DNA from 2 places in the Virgibacillus sp. GM2-2 genome. Region 1 is predicted to be linked to the other one. Evidence: riboswitches for the same ligand, from Rfam matches in the RefSeq annotation. Region 1 holds a riboswitch; the other holds the start of a gene.

Evidence for each region. A riboswitch is a leader RNA that binds a small molecule or an ion and turns the genes downstream of it on or off. The one in region 1 is predicted to bind cobalamin.
Region 2: it holds a riboswitch for cobalamin, as region 1 does, so the genes downstream of both, ACY9Z2_RS15615 (ribonucleoside-diphosphate reductase subunit alpha) here and ACY9Z2_RS07935 (DUF4430 domain-containing protein) in region 1, are expected to answer to the same signal.

The regions. Positions count from the first base shown of each region.
Region 1 is NZ_JBUZWC010000005.1:56,287-65,116, reverse strand. Features, by position in the region: gene ACY9Z2_RS07960 (helix-turn-helix transcriptional regulator) at 1-212, opposite strand, end outside; gene ACY9Z2_RS07955 (hypothetical protein) at 295-1,275, opposite strand; gene ACY9Z2_RS07950 (RNA polymerase sigma factor SigX) at 1,262-1,807, opposite strand; gene ACY9Z2_RS07945 (hypothetical protein) at 2,112-2,261, opposite strand; gene ACY9Z2_RS07940 (ECF transporter S component) at 2,425-2,940, opposite strand; gene ACY9Z2_RS07935 (DUF4430 domain-containing protein) at 2,947-3,387, opposite strand; cobalamin riboswitch at 3,632-3,811, opposite strand; gene ACY9Z2_RS07930 (ATP-binding protein) at 3,867-5,639, opposite strand; gene ACY9Z2_RS07925 (response regulator transcription factor) at 5,639-6,355, opposite strand; gene ccsB (c-type cytochrome biogenesis protein CcsB) at 6,462-7,652, opposite strand; gene resB (cytochrome c biogenesis protein ResB) at 7,680-8,830, opposite strand, start outside.
Region 2 is NZ_JBUZWC010000016.1:11,179-20,008, reverse strand. Features, by position in the region: gene ACY9Z2_RS15620 (ribonucleotide-diphosphate reductase subunit beta) at 1-112, opposite strand, end outside; gene ACY9Z2_RS15615 (ribonucleoside-diphosphate reductase subunit alpha) at 127-2,286, opposite strand; cobalamin riboswitch at 2,479-2,679, opposite strand; gene ACY9Z2_RS15610 (NAD(P)-dependent oxidoreductase) at 2,856-3,728, shown strand; gene yxiS (protein YxiS) at 3,732-4,031, opposite strand; gene ACY9Z2_RS15600 (class I SAM-dependent methyltransferase) at 4,031-4,717, opposite strand; gene ACY9Z2_RS15595 (cold shock domain-containing protein) at 4,875-5,072, opposite strand; gene trhO (oxygen-dependent tRNA uridine(34) hydroxylase TrhO) at 5,431-6,402, shown strand; gene ACY9Z2_RS15585 (TRAP transporter permease) at 6,545-8,458, opposite strand; gene ACY9Z2_RS15580 (TAXI family TRAP transporter solute-binding subunit) at 8,575-8,830, opposite strand, start outside.

The DNA.
Region 1 (8,830 bases):
ATTACGCCTTTAATTATTTCACTTTCTTGAAACAGCGCACAGAGTGCAACAATCGTCGTCCAGTTTGCTTTTATTCTATTTTTTTCTATTTGTACAAGTGTTTTTTTAGATATACCAAGTACAGTAGCCATCTGATCTTGTGTATAATCATATTCCACTCTAATTAATTTCATTTTGCTAGATAGAGAATCAACTACCTTTGCCTGATCCATCCTGCATCATTCCCACTGTATAACATTTTAATTAATTTAATACTAGTTATTGCTTACTAGAAAGTCAACTGCACGAACAGAATTAATTTAAATTTCTAATCGGGTTAATCGCCTTTGGAACTTGTATTGGCTCACTGAGATTGTATATTCCAATTCGATCAACATGCAGATTCTTAAACATAACTTTTGTATAACCATAACTTTTTGCAGTTGATAACATTGCCTCTATCATTGTCTGATACTGCTTACTATTTTCAATGGATGAACTTTCATCAAAATAGATGTGTAAATTTTTCTCGTTTTTTTCTATCGTGAAAGAAACATTTGAAGGAATTGTTGGGTAAATATATGAAATTTCCTCATTATTTTTCATTTCTTTTAAGGCATCTACTATAGTTTGGTCACCTTTCTCAGCACTTGGCACTAACATTTCGATTTGATTATCTGGATGCCTATACAATTTGTAACTAGTTTTTTGAAGTGGAGGTATCTGACCACTTCTGTATACATTTTCTTCATCAATTCTGAATCTGTACTGGTTTCCATGAAACATGGTAGATAAATCATTTGTTAGCGTTTGAATTTGTTCCTTAATAGAATTTTTCGCCTGATCATTTGGAAGAACAAATGACACAGGAATAACATAATCTGCTTTGGTATCAAATATTTTTCCAAGTATAATCCTTTCATCGTCACTTATTGCTTGAACGATAAGTTCATTATGGTCTCTCACAACGCTTAATTCATTCTTTTGCATTGTTTTTGCCTGATCATTAGCTGACTCATCTATTGCTGCTGATTCAAAGCTAGCTTGCTCTTTCAATTGATCATTTTGCACCGTAAAATTACCATTACTGTTCATTATTACAACAAACATTATAAAACCAATAAAAACAGTACTGACGGCGGGAAGGAATACCCAATTTCTTCGTTTCTTTTTTGTCTTGTACATTTTGGTTGAGATGCGCTGATATAATTCATCTTTATCAGTTAAATGATCCACGTCAGGCATGTTTTTCAATGCCTTTTTTAAGTGATCCTCTTGATGTTTATGTGACGTCATCATGCATCCCCCCTTTTTGATCATTTTTACTAATTAGCTCCTTTAGTACGTTTAACCCTCGATGCTGCGTAGTTTTTACTTTACTTTCACTAAATCCTAAAATTTCTGCAGTTTCCTTAACAGAAAAAGATTGTATATATCGCAAAATAATAATACTTTTTTGATCCGGAGTACAGCAATCTAAATAATTGTATATGGTCTGTATTTCTTCATTTCGTTCAGCAATTTCATCTGGTAACGGATGGTTATCTGGTAACAACTGCCCTTTATTTGACCAATCAAAAAAATCATAGATACGTTTTTGTTTTCGTTTTTGGGCACGAAAGTAATCTATTGTGATATGTCTTGCAATTGAAAATAGCCATGTCTTTTCACTACTTTCGCCTCGGAAATTTTTATATGATTTCATTACTTTAATATAAATTTCTTGAACTAAATCTTCCGTAAGCTGTTTATCTTTAACCATGTAAAAAACAAACTTATACAAGTCATGATGATAGCTATCATATAATTTTCCAAAAATATCTTTCATAATGATTCTCCGTTCAACAAATTAGTCGTTATTTGGGCTAAAAAGTTACAGCTACTATTACTATACGGACAAATATGAGAAAAACCTAGAAGTAACTAGGTTTATTTATAGGTAGACTGCGAACTAAGCAGGGGGCTAGCAATAGTACGTCAAGGGTATCGGACTGAGGATTCCTTATTTACCTTTTTTACCTTTATTTCGAGGATTATCGGACACACGATGCCTTATTCAGCTAAAAAACATGATTTTCACCTGTTTTTATTCAAATAAGAAATCCTGAGTCCGATAACAACCGCATTTACCCTTATTTTAACCAAATAAGGGATCGTGTGTCCGCTAGCTGACATCCTGCATGCAATCTTTTCAGTACGGTCGAAAATGTTACTTCACTAGCCTTGCCGCCAGCGGAAATCAACGTTGCTGTTACATAAGCATAATTTTCACTAGTTCGCAATTTACTTCGACTGCGGATCTATCTGATACTTTATCTTTTCTTTGTTGAATACTCATAAAAAATCAGATTATACATTCTTAATATTTTAAATGACTTTTTTATGCAAATTCTTTTATCTATAGTTTTATATTCTCATATCAATGAAAAAAATACCAACCGTATTTTAGTTGGTATTTTGAATCGAAAATCGTTCATATGCATATTTTTTAAATAGAAAAGAAATGGTCGGATAAAGTAAAACCATAAATATTCCGTTTCCAACCGCATGTGCCGTATCAAATGATAGACCTGCTAAATAATAAGGTATAAATTCTCCTGCTACCGTATATGTAGCTAGCGAAATAACAAAACCATAAAAATAACCACAAAATACAGCAAAGACTGTAAGTAATACGATTGAATGCTTCCTTCTATACTTACCGATTAATCCGCTTATCAATCCAATGATTGCCCAAGCTACTATTTGCCAAACCGTCCAGATCCCCATTCCTAAAATCAAATTAGTCAAAAACGTCGTTAAAAAAGCCAACGTCATAGCAGCTACTGGCCCAAGGAATAGTCCACAAATAATAATTATTGCAGTAACTGGCTGGACATTTGGAATAAAAGAGAAAGCATACCTCCCAACTACTGCAAGTGCTGCTAATAAAGCAAGTAATGTTAATTTATATGGGTTCATTATTTATCATTCCCAAGCTTGCAAATCAAAACTAACCGTATCACCAGGCGCTAATTTTAATTCGTTAGCACCTTTCATCGCTGTTTCACCATTAACAGATATACTCCAGAACATTTTTTCGCTTTCATTAGCTTTAATTCCTTCAACCGACGTGATAAATCCATCCTTCTCTACTATCTCAAAGTTTTCCTTCATTACATCCATCAAAATTGCTCCATCTTCAATTTCGATTTCTTTTTCTGTAACTGTTTCTGCACCTTTATTTTTAGTTATAGAAATGGTTACGATTTCTTCCTTCTGTTCATTTTCAGAAGCAGCATTTTCGGTTGATTCTGTTTGCTGATTTGATGTATTTGATTTTTGATCATTCTCACTATCAGCGCTACACCCCGCTAGAACTCCAATTACTAACATAAATGAAACTACTAATAACTTAAATTTCCCCATCTTTAACCCTCCAAATAATGTTATTGTGAAGATTTAGGCGTTTGATATCCGTTACTCATAGGTAATGTACATAAAAAAGTGCTTGCGAATCAAAAGACGCAATATACTAATGTCTAAAATATTTAAATGCCAAAATAGGCAAAAAAGCTAACTCTTCGGAAAGAGTTAGCTTTAATAAGACAATCGAATTCATATACATTCATACTACTTTTCGGTTATCTCAATCGCTTTTATCCTCGAAGCATTGAAACATAAGAAAAAGGCAGGTCTACTGACTTGTGATATCAATCTACTCTAAGCCCTTCCCATATGAATTCATACAGTGGATCTGCTTATTTCGTACATCACTTACAGTTGCGAGGACAGTTCTAGTTTTTCACTAGATTCCCTATTAAGCGTATGCGCCATTTTTCTCCATTTGTATTCAATTAAATTACATCTTTAATCCTATCAAACTGTCATGCAATAAGCAATTGTTTTTATGACGATTTTACAGGTATTTTGAAAGTAAATGTCGTTCCTTCATTAAGCTTACTTTTTACTGAAATTGTTCCCTGATGTGCATCGACAATATTCTTAGCAATTGCTAATCCTAAACCAGTTCCTTTTTTCTGCTTACTCCTCGTTCTCGATTTATCTGCCTTATAAAATCGTTCAAAAACAAATGGTATATCTTCTTCTGGAATACCACTTCCACTATCTTCAATAGATACGACCAGATCATCATCTATTATTTTAGCCATCACCTTTACATAACCTCGTTCATTTGTATGACGAATCGCATTATCGATTAGATTAGTAAATACCTGTTCCATTCGATCTGGATCAATCATAATAGTGGAACTAATATTAACAGTTTCTAACTGTAAGTCGATTTTTCTGTCTTGGGCAACACCATTAAACTTTTTAATGATTCGGTTAATATACGTATTTGCGTCTATTTTTTCAATGTTAAGTTGAATATGACCTGCTTCCATTCTAGCAAGGTCTAGTAATTCATTTACCAAACGTCCCATACGTAGCGATTCTTCGTGAATAATTTTAGCCAAATCATTTTTATCCTCTTTGGACTCTGCTACATTGTCTACGATTGCTTCACTGTATCCCTGTAACATAGAAATTGGTGTACGTAATTCGTGAGAGACATTCGCAATAAAATCTTTCCTAAGTTTGTCTAAACGTCGCTCATCTGTCATATCACGAATAACTGCAACTGCTCCTCTAACATACATTTGGTCATATAATGGTGTCATAATCATTACCCAGTTTCTCCCCTGCAAACTAATTTCGTGGACTGCAGCCTCTTCACTATTGATTACTTCTTGTAAAATACTATTTAGTTCATCAGGTAACTGGTTATCAGTATCTATGAGTTGCTTACTATTTTCGTAATACCAGCTTTCAATGAATTGTTTTGCAGGTGGATTCGTTACTATCATTTCACCATTACGATTTAATGTAATTACTCCATCTGCCATCGAACTAACAATGCTTGAAAGTTGTTCTTTTTCTTGTCTTAGCGCATTGATGTGGAACTTTAATTGGCGACCCATACGATTAAAAGCCATTGCCAATTCTCCAATTTCATCATGCGTTAGAATAGGCACTTTCGTATTGAATTCTCCTCTTGTTAAATCAAATGCAGCCTCACGCATTTTAATTAATGGAGATGTTATTCTTGTGGATAGAAAGAAAGCGAAAATAGTAGTTAGTATGATTGCAATACCTGCAGCTACAAAGATAATTTGTGTAGTTTCTGCTTTAGTCTTATCCACCACATCTAATGATTGATAAACAAATACGGTGCCATCCCCATTTCCATTACCGACTGGTGTTCCAACAACCATTATTTTGCTTTCACTTTTTGGAAGCATAATTTGTTTTTTTACTTCTCGATTTTGCGATACAGCTAATTCAAGCATGTCGTACTTTTTTATCCATAATGGATCAAACGCTGGCAAGTCTTTATTGCTACTTTTTGAGACCCAAAGTGATCCGTCGTCAAAAAGAATAGCAACTCGACTAGACCCATCTTTTATATGCTCTGTTGTTTCAAAAATTAATTTATCGTTCTGATAATGTTGAACCATTACCGACACTTTCTTTGCGGTTTGAAGCAGATCTTCCTCAGCTTCTTCTACATGAAAGTTTTCAAAAAATTCCAGTAAGAAAATGGTTAATATAAATAATACAAAAGAAACTAGCAATAGAATAGTTACTGCCAGTTTCCCTACTACACTTCGCCAAAACATTACTTATCATCTACCTCGAATTTGTATCCAACTCCCCATACCGTAACAATCATTTTTGATGCTTCGCTAGATACATTATTTAATTTTTCTCGTAAACGTTTCACATGTGTATCAACCGTTCGTAAATCACCGAAAAACTCGTATTGCCAAACTTCTTTTAATAAGTGCTCACGATTAAATACTTTATCCGGAGCCTTTGCAAGAAAGCATAACAATTCATATTCTTTTGGTGTCAAACTAACTTCCTTACCATCTGCAAGTACACGATGTGCATCATGGTTAATTGAAAGATGAGGGAAAATGAGCATATCTTTAGGAGCTCCATCACTTTCCTTAAATTTTGATTGTGATGATCTTCGTAATATTGCTTTCACTCTTAAAACTACTTCGCGTGGACTAAAAGGTTTTACGATATAATCGTCCGTACCAACTTCGAATCCTTGTACACGGTTTGCTTCTTCACCTTTAGCCGTCAACATAATAACTGGAGTTTGTTTTTCTTTTCTCAACTCTTGGCATACTTCTATACCATCCATTCCAGGCATCATGATATCTAATAAAATGACATCATAATCCTTTTCTAAAGCCATTTCTAAAGCGGTAGTCCCATTATCCGCCTCTTCTACCTCAAAATCTTCACGTTCTAAATACAGTTTAATTAGATGGCGAATTCTATCCTCATCATCAACCACTAATACTTTTGTACTTTCCTCCATGTCATATCCTCCTCAATAAATCCCTTTAGTCAAAGTATAACACTGTATATGGAAAAACAAGGCATTATTCATCCTTTCGAATAACAATGCCCTGTTTTCAACCGATTTATGCGTACGAATGAAGTCCTGCTAACACGAGGTTAACCGCTATTAAGTTAAACATAATAATGGCAAAGCCACCAACTGCTAACCAAGCCGATTTTTCACCATGCCAACCTCTTGAGAGTCGTAAATGTAAGAAAGCAGCATAAAAGAACCAAGTAATCAATGCCCAAACTTCCTTCGGGTCCCAACCCCAAAATCTATCCCAGGCAATTTGTGCCCAAATAGATGCAAAAATTAATCCACCAAGTGTGAATACTGGAAAACCAATTGCTACTGCACGATAAGAAATTTCGTCGAGTAATTCTGGTTTTGCTTTTTTAAGTGCTGGTTGTATCGCAGCTCCAATACGTTTACGTAATATTAATCTTAAGATCCCATAAAGGATTAACCCAACAACCACCGACCAGATTAATGTATTAAATTTACGCCCTGCATCTACACCATGCATCCAGGAAGGAGCCTCAAACCATGGTTGCATAACTCCATCAGTAAGTAGTTCCCCTTCATACGGGGCAACAATTGCTGGTAATTGGTATTCAGTTGTTGTCGCAGTATTATTCGTCGTGTACTCAAACTGTGCACTATATCCTGCTACATTAAAGATCACACTGATTAAACTAAATCCAACAAAAATAAGTAAAGAAAATAACACAACTTCTAACCATGCAGTACGCTTACTACTTTTGGATTGATCGATTGTCCGGATCAAGTAAATAAGACCCACAACAAAACTTATTGATAAAATTGCCTCACCTAAAGAGACCGTTGTCACATGTATATATAACCAATGGCTTTGAAGTGATGGAACCAAAGGTGAAATCTCAGTTGGAAACATACTAGCATATGCAATTACGATTAACGCAATTGGTAAAGCGAATAGTCCTAAAACGCTCACTTTATAAATAAAGTATAAAATAATAAACGCAAAGACCATAGCCATTCCAAAAAACGTAACAAACTCAAATAAATTACTTACTGGAGCATGTCCACTTGCCATCCACCTGGTGATAAAATAAACAATTTGTGCTAAAAAACCAATAATTGTTATCGTAATACCAATTGTTCCAGCTTTCCCCTTTTTACTTGTACTTCGCTTATCACGAATAGTTGCACCAAAGAAAAACGTTGCAAGTAAGTACAAGAAAAAAGCTGTATATAACATTGTACTACTAATATTAAGTAGTGTATCCATGAAACTCCTCCTTTGAACCTAATGGCATTAATCTGGTAACTCTTGCTGGTCGCGAACCATTTTCACGTCCGTATTCTCTATTGCTTGCTCAATATCTTTTTTCATCCCATGCCAATTTTTATTTGTATGTGCTGCCATTAATAATTTACCTTGTTTCGGATGAATCCATATTCTTCGATGTTGCCAGTACATTCCTTGAATAACACCAATCATAAAGATCACAGCGCCAACTATAAAGAAAGGTAATGTATAGTCTCTACGCACTGTAATTCCACTGACATCACGCATTTCGAAGTCCGTTAAACCTAGTTTATAATCATTCTCTCCAGTTGCATCAATATTCTTTCTTATCCCAACAAAACTAATTTCAGGTTCATCACTACCTGGAGGGTATACAAAGAAAACAAATGCTGGATTTCTTGGAAATTTAGATTTAGATCTAGGTTCACCATTGTCCAAATAATACTCTGGATAATATTGATCGATCACTACTCGAAATCCATTATCCAACTTGTATTCTGATTCTGGTGAGGTTAAATCGATCGTAAATGAACCTAAAGCAGTCTCATCTTGGTCATCCGTTTCATGAATTTTAAATGACATACTAGTAAATTCATTTTTTTGATAACCAGCTTGGTATAATGTATAGCCATCGAACTTTAATGGATGGTTTAATCGAATACTATCTTCTTTAATTTTTTCTAATTTCGGTTCAGCACCCGTTACGGATCCTTCTTTTTCTTTATAAATAACTAATTCCGTTTCAAAGTTTTTTGCTACTACACCTTCTTTTTTAATAGCTTCTTCAAAACGTTCGTTATCTTTATCATAGGTTTCTAGAATAAAATCTTTATTTTTCGCATAATATTCACCATGGGTTCCCGGAATTACTTGACGTTCTCCCTCACGAATCCACATATACTCATCTATGTACATTGGTGTTGTCATACGCAGAATAGCTGCAATCAATACAATAATTAATCCTATGTGATTTACATAAGGACCCCATCTAGAAAATCTGCCTTTTTCAGCTAGAATGTGACCTTCTTCGTCACGAACCTTGTAACGTTGTTTTTTTAATGAATCGATAATTGCTTGTTTATCATCATCAGATACGTGGTCCGATTCACTGTATAAACGCTGGCGGCTTAAAAATGTTTTATGTCGTTTTGCTTTTT
Region 2 (8,830 bases), on a different contig from region 1:
AGCGAACATCATCCCAATTTAAAATATTTGAGCTTTTACCATTTATGATTTTCGTTGAACGATTGGGTGCTTCTTTATCCATAATTACACGTGATTGAATCGAAGTTTCCATGATTATCCTCCTTCTTAACTAGAGCATGATTCACATTCATCAATCTCAGATGATGTGGACCGTAAGTAATAGGTTGTTTTGAAACCTGATTGCCAAGCAAGCAGGTGGATTTCCAATAACTCACGAGCCTGAACATCATTTGGCACATAGATGTTAAACGATATACCTTGGTCTACATGCCGTTGTCTAGCGGCATTTTGTGCAACACTCCACTTTTGGTCAATGAAATAAGCTGACTTATAGAACCAAGTTGTATCTGGACTTAAATCAGGTGCCGTTACTGGAATTTTAAAATCCTTTTTTTCTTCCGAATAAAACTTCCGAAAAATAGGGTCAATACTTGCTGAGCTTCCAGCAATTAAAGAGGTTGATGAATTGGGAGCGACCGCCATCAGATAGCTATTTCGTATACCATAACGTTGAACATTTTCCTTCAAATCACTCCACGGAAATTTGTTATCCTCATATCCTTTTCGTTCAAAATATTGCCCAGTATGCCATTCAGATCCGCTGAACAACGGATATGTTTCCTTTTCTTTTGCAAGATTCATGCTCGCTTGAATGGTCAAAAACGCGATTTTTTCATATAAGGAGTCGGCATATTCAACGGCCTCATCACTTTCCCATTTGATTCGTTTTAACGCTAAAAGATGATGCCAACCAAATGTGCCAAGACCAATTGCTCGATAGCGTTTATTTGTGTACGTAGCTTGCAGAACGGGTATTTCGTTCAAGTCGATCACATTGTCTAGCATACGAACCTGAATAGGAATAAGATTTTCCAAAGCATTATCAACGACAGCTCGTCCCAAATTAATGGATGAAAGATTACATACAACAAAATCACCTGGCTTTTTCGTAATCATTATCGTACCGTCTTTTGTCTGCTGATCGATAAACATGGTTGGACTTTGGTTTTGCATAATTTCTGTACATAGATTGCTACAGTAGATCATACCAGTATGTTTATTTACATTTTGTCGATTGACTTCATCTCGATAAAACAGGAATGGGCCGCCTGTTTCCAATTGACTTTTCATGATTCCCTTCATGATTTCAATTGCTGGGACCACCTTTTTTGAAAGCTCTGGATTTGCTACACATTCCCAATATTTTCTACGGAAAGAGCCATTTTCTTTCTCCTCATCGTAATAATCCTCCAAGGAATATCCCATCACTGTTCGAACCTCATGTGGGTCAAATAAATACCAATCCTCACGTGCTTCGACCATTTCCATGAACAAATCAGGTAGTGTTACACCAGTAAATAAATCATGAGTGCGGAAGCGTTCATCACCATTATTTAATTTTGCATCCAAAAAGGAATGAATATCTTTGTGCCAAACATCAAGGTAAACACAAATGGCACCTTTTCGTTGGCCAAGCTGGTCGACGCTTACTGCTGTGTTATTCAATTGTTTCATCCATGGTAGTACACCTGAGGAAGCGCCTTTAAAGCCCTTAATCATACTTCCACTTGAGCGAATTTTTCCAAGATAGACACCAATACCTCCACCATTTTTGGATAGATTTGCGATATCTGTGTTACTGTCATAAATACTTTGTAGGCTATCATCTAATGTGTCGATAAAACAGCTAGATAATTGACCATAACTTTTTCCAGCATTTGCAAGTGTTGGAGTCGCAACGGTCATATATAAATTACTCATTGCCCAATAAGCTTGCTCCACTAATTCCAACCGCACTTCCGATGATTCATTTTGCATTAATGTCATCGCAATAATCATGAATCGTTCCTGTGGCAATTCAAAAATTTGCTTCGTGTAGTCCTTTGCTAAATAGCGATCTGCCAGCGTTTTTAAACCGATAAAAGTAAAAAGTTGATCACGTTCTGGCTTGATTCTTTTTTCTAGCTGCTCTATTTCAGATTTTGAATATGTTTGTAGTAGTGCTTGGTCATATATCCCGATATCCGTTATTTTTTCAATCAATTGATAAAGTGAGCCATATTTTTGCTCATAATCATAGATTCGATTTTTTGCTGCTTGATAGTAGAGCCATTCAGCATAAATCATCGATGCAACATACGTCCAATCCGGGTTCTGTTCATCAATATTTGCTAATGCCTCAAGCGTTAAATGGTTTACCCATTCTTCTGTAGATAAACTTTCTTTTGCTTTTTCTTGTTTATGTAAAAATGTTTCAACCGGCATAGTAGTGAAGGATTTTATTAATTTATCTTCTAAAAAATCCTTCCAGCTTGTCGCTAGTACTGTCGTCACGATTCAACCTCTCCTTTTTGAATGAATGTACGAAAAAACCGCTCATGCTACGAGGCCATGAGCGGTTAAAATGACAGAAGGATATTTTCCCTATCATTTCATATTCTTTGGCCCCGAAGAATGGAAATTTCACAAGCTTTGGCAGGTCTCCTGACTTATGTGTTCATCTACTTGAGAACCTTCCCGTATCTATGCCGCTAAGCAAATAATACAGTGGTTATTAACTCGTTCGTCCACATTTACAGTTGCGGGGACAGTTCTGGTTTCTCACCAGATTCCCTATTAAGGCCAAACGCTTCGGCCACCAACACTTGTAGGATAAAACTATATATAGTATGTAATTTTTAGTTCAAAACAATATATTGTGTTTACAGGCTACCATAGGATAAGGGTGTTTGCAATACTTTTTTTAGAAAAACTCGGCATTCGCCTCGTCCTTAATAGCTAAAAAAGGAATATCGTTACTCATGGCGAATTAATTAATTTAGGAGGCTAAAACGATGATGAACACAAACAAAACAATTGGTTTTATTGGATTAGGTGTTATGGGGAAAAGTATGGCAAAACATCTAATGGATGCTGGATATACTCTTCATGTATACACCAGAACAAAAGAAAAGGCGCAGTCCTTACTTGAACAAGGAGCTGTTTGGAAAAATAACGTGGCAGAACTCGCATCAGAGGTAGATGTAGTCATTACTATTGTTGGCTATCCAGCTGATGTGGAGGAAGTATATTTTGGCGAACAAGGAATTCTAAAGAATGCGAGGAAGCATACATATATAGTCGATATGACTACATCGAAACCTTCCTTGGCAGAAAAAATATGGCACGAGGCAAGAAAACAAAATTTATTTGCCTTAGATGCACCAGTTTCTGGCGGAGACACTGGCGCACAAAATGGTACACTTTCGATAATGGTCGGTGGGGACGTTAAGGCGTTTCAAACGATGAAACCGATTTTCGAAGTAATGGGCAGTAATATTATCCATCAAGGTGAGGCCGGAGCGGGTCAGCATACAAAGCTTAGTAACCAAATCACAATAGCCTCAACGATGATTGGAGTCTGTGAGACAATTGTTTACGCTAAAAAAGCCGGATTAGATCCGGAACGCGTATTAGACAGTATTACAAAAGGTGCGGCAAGTAGCTTTTCACTTAGTAATCTTGCTCCTCGAATGATTAAAGGTGATTATGCCCCCGGTTTTTATGTTAAGCATTTTATCAAAGACATGCGTATCGCACTTGAATCAGCGAAAGAAATGGACATGATGACACCTGGGCTCGAGCTCTCATTAGAATTATATACAAAACTAGCCGAGCAAGGTGAAAATGATAGCGGCACACAAGCATTGATTAAGCTATTTGAATGATAATCATTGCTTGCGGTTATCGATTTGGTCTTGTACAATAAACGCCAAATCGTCATTACCAAATAACTGCAAAACGTTTATAACAGTTGAGTCAGGAATTTCTTCTGACTCTTTTTTTGGTACCGTTAAATCAAGCGCCTCCTGTAAAGCATTGTTCTTCATCTGATTAGGATAGGCTTTCCCGTATAATTCTTTCGGGTCAATGTCATGATTAATGCACCACTGTGCATAAATTAATATCATCATTTTTTCATCGTTTTGGTAGCTTTCTACTACCCTTTTTTCCATTTCACGTTGATCCATTATTCCTCAACCTTTCGCAGCATAAATACCCACATGAACGTTAGTGCTTGTTTTAATTCCATTGGTAGCCCTTTGTGATGTTGTATTTTTACAGCATCACGGTAAACACCAAAACCATCAAGGTATGTAAAATTGTTTTCCTCTGCTAGCTTCTGGAATTCCCATGGCATCATGGTGTTTGCAATTGCCTTTTCACCATATACGCGTGGATAGCTATGCGTTCTCGGTTTAGCTGTTGGCCCCAATATACCAACACAAAGTAAACCATCCTTTTTTAGCACCCGACGTAATTGCTTCAACGCAGTTGCTGGTACCTCGGTCCATTCTAATACGTTAATCGTCATGATACCATCACAACTATTATCGCTAAAAGGTAGATTGGTCACATCCCCTTGAACAAAAGAAATTTCCTCATTTGGTACCCGTTCTTTAGCACGGGCAATCATTTCACTTGAAAGATCCATACCAACTACTTCATAGCCAGCCTTAAGTAACTTAAATGAGCCATATCCATCCCCACAACCAATATCGTAAACGGTCGAGCCAGGATTCATATATTTTTCAACAAATGGAATAATATCCTTTCTGCTACCGTTGTCCCACATATTTACACTACGCTCATTCCAAAACTGAGCTCTACTATCCCACTGTGACTCCGCTTCTTTATTCCAGTTAAATGATGACATGAAAAGCCTCCTTCTTTCTACCTTCATTATATGACAATTAGAGGGGGATATGAAGCAGTGCATTTGCCAATAGATTAGAAAACTTGGCTTATTAATACTTTCTTACTGACAAAAAAAGGTTTATCTCAAATGAGATAAACCTTTCATTTATTATGAATTATAAGCGAGTTACGTTAGCTGCTTGAGGTCCGCGGTTACCTTCAACGATTTCAAATTCAACGTCTTGACCTTCTTCAAGCGTTTTGAAACCTTCAGCTTGGATTGCTGAGAAGTGTACGAAAACATCGTCTCCGTCTTCGCGTTCGATAAAACCGAAACCTTTTTCTGCGTTAAACCATTTTACTTTACCAGTCATTGAAATGACCTCCTTATACAAATATCGTGCAAAGTAATTGAATCATAAATACTTTTACACCCACTTTGACAAAGAGATCGTAAAGTATTATTCAAACTCCAATTTCCTTTTGCACTTTTAAGTTTACCCCCATCCAAAAAATAATGCAAGTAAATCAATAATTTTTAAGGCAGAAAATAAAGCGCTTAAAATGCCAACGGTATAAAGGTGTCAAAACACTTGTAAACAAAGGATCGCCACTTTTTCAAGTTGAAAAAAGTATGTAACACTGATAAAATAATTCCTTGCAAGAGTAAAAATGAATAAGTCAACGCCAAACATTTGTATCTTGCAAATATAAATGATAGGTGGTAAAACAATGTCAACTACTAAGGAATATCAGGTTTTGTTGTACTATAATTACGTACACATAGATGATCCTGAACAATTTGCGAAGGATCATTTGAAATTTTGTAAGGAGCTCGAATTAAAGGGACGAATCCTAGTAGCTCAAGAAGGAATTAATGGAACAGTATCTGGAACTGTAGAAAACACGCAAAGGTATATGGACGCAATGCGAAATGATGAACGCTTTGCTGATATGGCTTTTAAAGTAGACGAACATGATGGTCATGCGTTTAAAAAAATGCATGTACGTCCACGTACAGAACTTGTTACACTTCGTCTTGAAGATGACATAAACCCGAAGAAAACCACAGGTAAACATTTGGAACCAAAAGAATTCTTCGAGGCAATGCAGGACGAGAATACTGTTGTATTAGATGCCCGTAATGATTATGAATTTGATTTAGGACATTTTCGTGGTGCGATTCGACCAGACATCGAAACTTTCCGAGACCTTCCTGAATGGGTAAAGAATAACCGACATTTAATCGAAGGTAAAAAGATTCTAACCTACTGTACAGGCGGAATTCGTTGTGAAAAATTTTCAGGATGGTTGGTAAAAGAAGGATTCGAAGACGTAGCTCAATTACATGGCGGTATTGTGACTTACGGTAAAGACCCTGACGTACAAGGTGACTTATGGGATGGTCAATGCTATGTTTTTGATGAACGAATTTCCGTACCGATTAATCGTAAAGAACATGTTGTTGTTGGAGTCGATTATTTTGATGACCAACCGTGTGAACGATATGTAAATTGCGCACATCCACCATGCAATAGACAAATTATTTGCTCGGAGGAAAATGAACATAAATATTTACGTGGATGCTCACACGAGTGCCGTACAAGTCCTCGTAACCTCTATGTTCAAGAGCATGGATTAACTGACGAAGAAGTTCAAGAACGACTAAATAAAATCGAAGAAGAAAAGAAACAGACTGTATAAAAATATATATAGGTACCTAGTATTTTTCGTTAATAATACTAGGTACCTTTGATTTTCATTTGATTTGTACGTATACTGAAATCCTTAAACTTATACTTTCCTATCGGTAAATAAAAGATCAGCGCCATTGCGCTGATCTTTTTTATGATACGGATGATTGTTGTCCAGTTTTATCGGATTTATTTTTCATAAATTGGATGGTAGCAATAATCCCAAAGATTACAAGTCCTACAAGAGAGAACTTTAAATCTGGATAAACTAGCAACAATCCACCTATAAATAGAAATATTCTTTCTAACCAATTCACAGAGCTAACGAAATATCCTATCATCCCGGAACTAATACTCGCCATACCGAGTAACGCAGTAATCACTGCTATCGAAACGTTCATCACGTTCGCATCGCCTTGCAGAAGTAGTATCGGCTGCGAAACAAACATATACGGAATAATAAACGCTGCGATGGCTAGTTTAACCGCCGTTACACCAGCCTTCATCGGATTCGCACCTGCTATTCCCGCTCCAGCATATGCCGCTAAACAAACTGGTGGGGTAATATCTGCTACGATTCCAAAGTAGAACACAAACATATGCACAGCAATTACTGGGACATCAAACGCCAATAATGCTGGTGCTGCCATTGTAGCTGTAACTACATAGTTTGCGGTTGTTGGTAAACCCATTCCTAAAATGATACATGCAATCATCGTAAAGAACATTACCAAGAAAAACTGTCCTTGTGCTAGGTCAATAATTCCACCGGCAATTTTTGGTCCAAGACCAGTTGTTGTAACTGTACCAGCGATAATACCTGCAGTAGCACAGGCTGCAATTACTGGTAAAGCAGTTCTTGCACCCTCTTCTAGTAGCTTAATAATTCCCTTAAAGGATAATCGTGTATCTTTGCGGAAAAAGCTTATTACAAATGCTGTTCCTATCGCAAACAGAGCTGCATAGGTAGGTGTGAAACCAGCTAATAGAAAACCGATAATAATGACAAGCGGAAGAAATAAGTCTAGCCGCTTTACCAGGTTTTTTACTTTAGGAAGCTGATCTTTAGCTAACCCTAAGATACCTTGTTTACGTGCTTCAAAGTGCGTACCTAAAAATACGCCAGAGAAATATAAAACCGCTGGAATGATAGCAATCACAATGATTTCATTATATGGAACCCCTGTATAAGAAGCCATAATAAATGCAGCAGCACCCATGATTGGAGGCATTATTTGACCACCAGTCGATGCTGACGCTTCTGTAGCAGCTGCAAAATGCGGCTTAAAACCAGCATTTTTCATCATTGGGATAGTAAATGAACCTGATCCAACTGTATTTGCCACTGAACTACCACTTACCATACCCTGAAGTCCACTAGCCGCAACAGCTGCTTTTGCAGTACCGCCAGTATATTTACCAGTTAAGCGTAGTGCAAGATCGTTAAAGAACTGCCCAATGTTCGTTTTTACTAAAATTACTCCAAAGAATAAAAACAGATAAATATATGTGGATGAAATCTGAATTGGAATACCAAAGATGGAGCTAGAGCTAAAGAACATTTCCGTAGCAAGTGATGGCCAATCATATCCAGCATGTCCGACAACAGGAATATACTGACCGAGTAATCCGTAAAGGAGAGCTACAATAGCGATGATAACAATAGGCAATCCTACAACTCGTCTTGTTGCTTCTAAAAGTAATATAATCCCAGCTGTTGCAACAATCTGATCCATATAGGTGAATCCAAAAATAATTGCATCGTTTATTAAACGATCATAATTGTTAATAATATAGAAATTTGTATATAAAGAAGCTAATGCTAATAAAGCATCATACCAAGGAATTCCTCTACGTTTAGTCATCGAGGATTTTATAGGATATAACAGGTAAACTAAACTTAATCCGGCCCCTAAATGGATTGCACCCTGTATTAAAGAAACCTTTGCTCCAAAAAATGCAGTCCACAGCTGAAAAATCGTCAATGCTCCACCAAGAATTAGTGTTACCCAGCCCCATGGCCCTAAGTTGGTTCGAAAAGCGCTTTCTTTATCGTATTTTGCCATTAATTCATCTTTATCAATTTGTTGTGTATCTTGTATAGCCAATGCTTATACCTCCATTCCCCTTACAATATTGAGGAGAAAGAACCGGACGCATATGTCCGGTTCTTTCAGTTCAATTATTCAATAATACCTACTTCTTTAAAGTACTTTTCAGCACCAGGGTGAAGAGGTAAATCGCCAACACCAGTTAAGGCGCTGTCTTTTGTAATTAGCTTCGCCTGAGCGATTGTCATATCACCAGATTTTTCATATAACGTTTTTGTTAACTTATAAGCAAGATCTTCACTTACTTGTTCAGTTGAAGCAAGTAACAATGCCATTGCAGTTACTGTTTGTACTGGCTCTTTTTGCCATTCGTATGTGCCAGGCTCA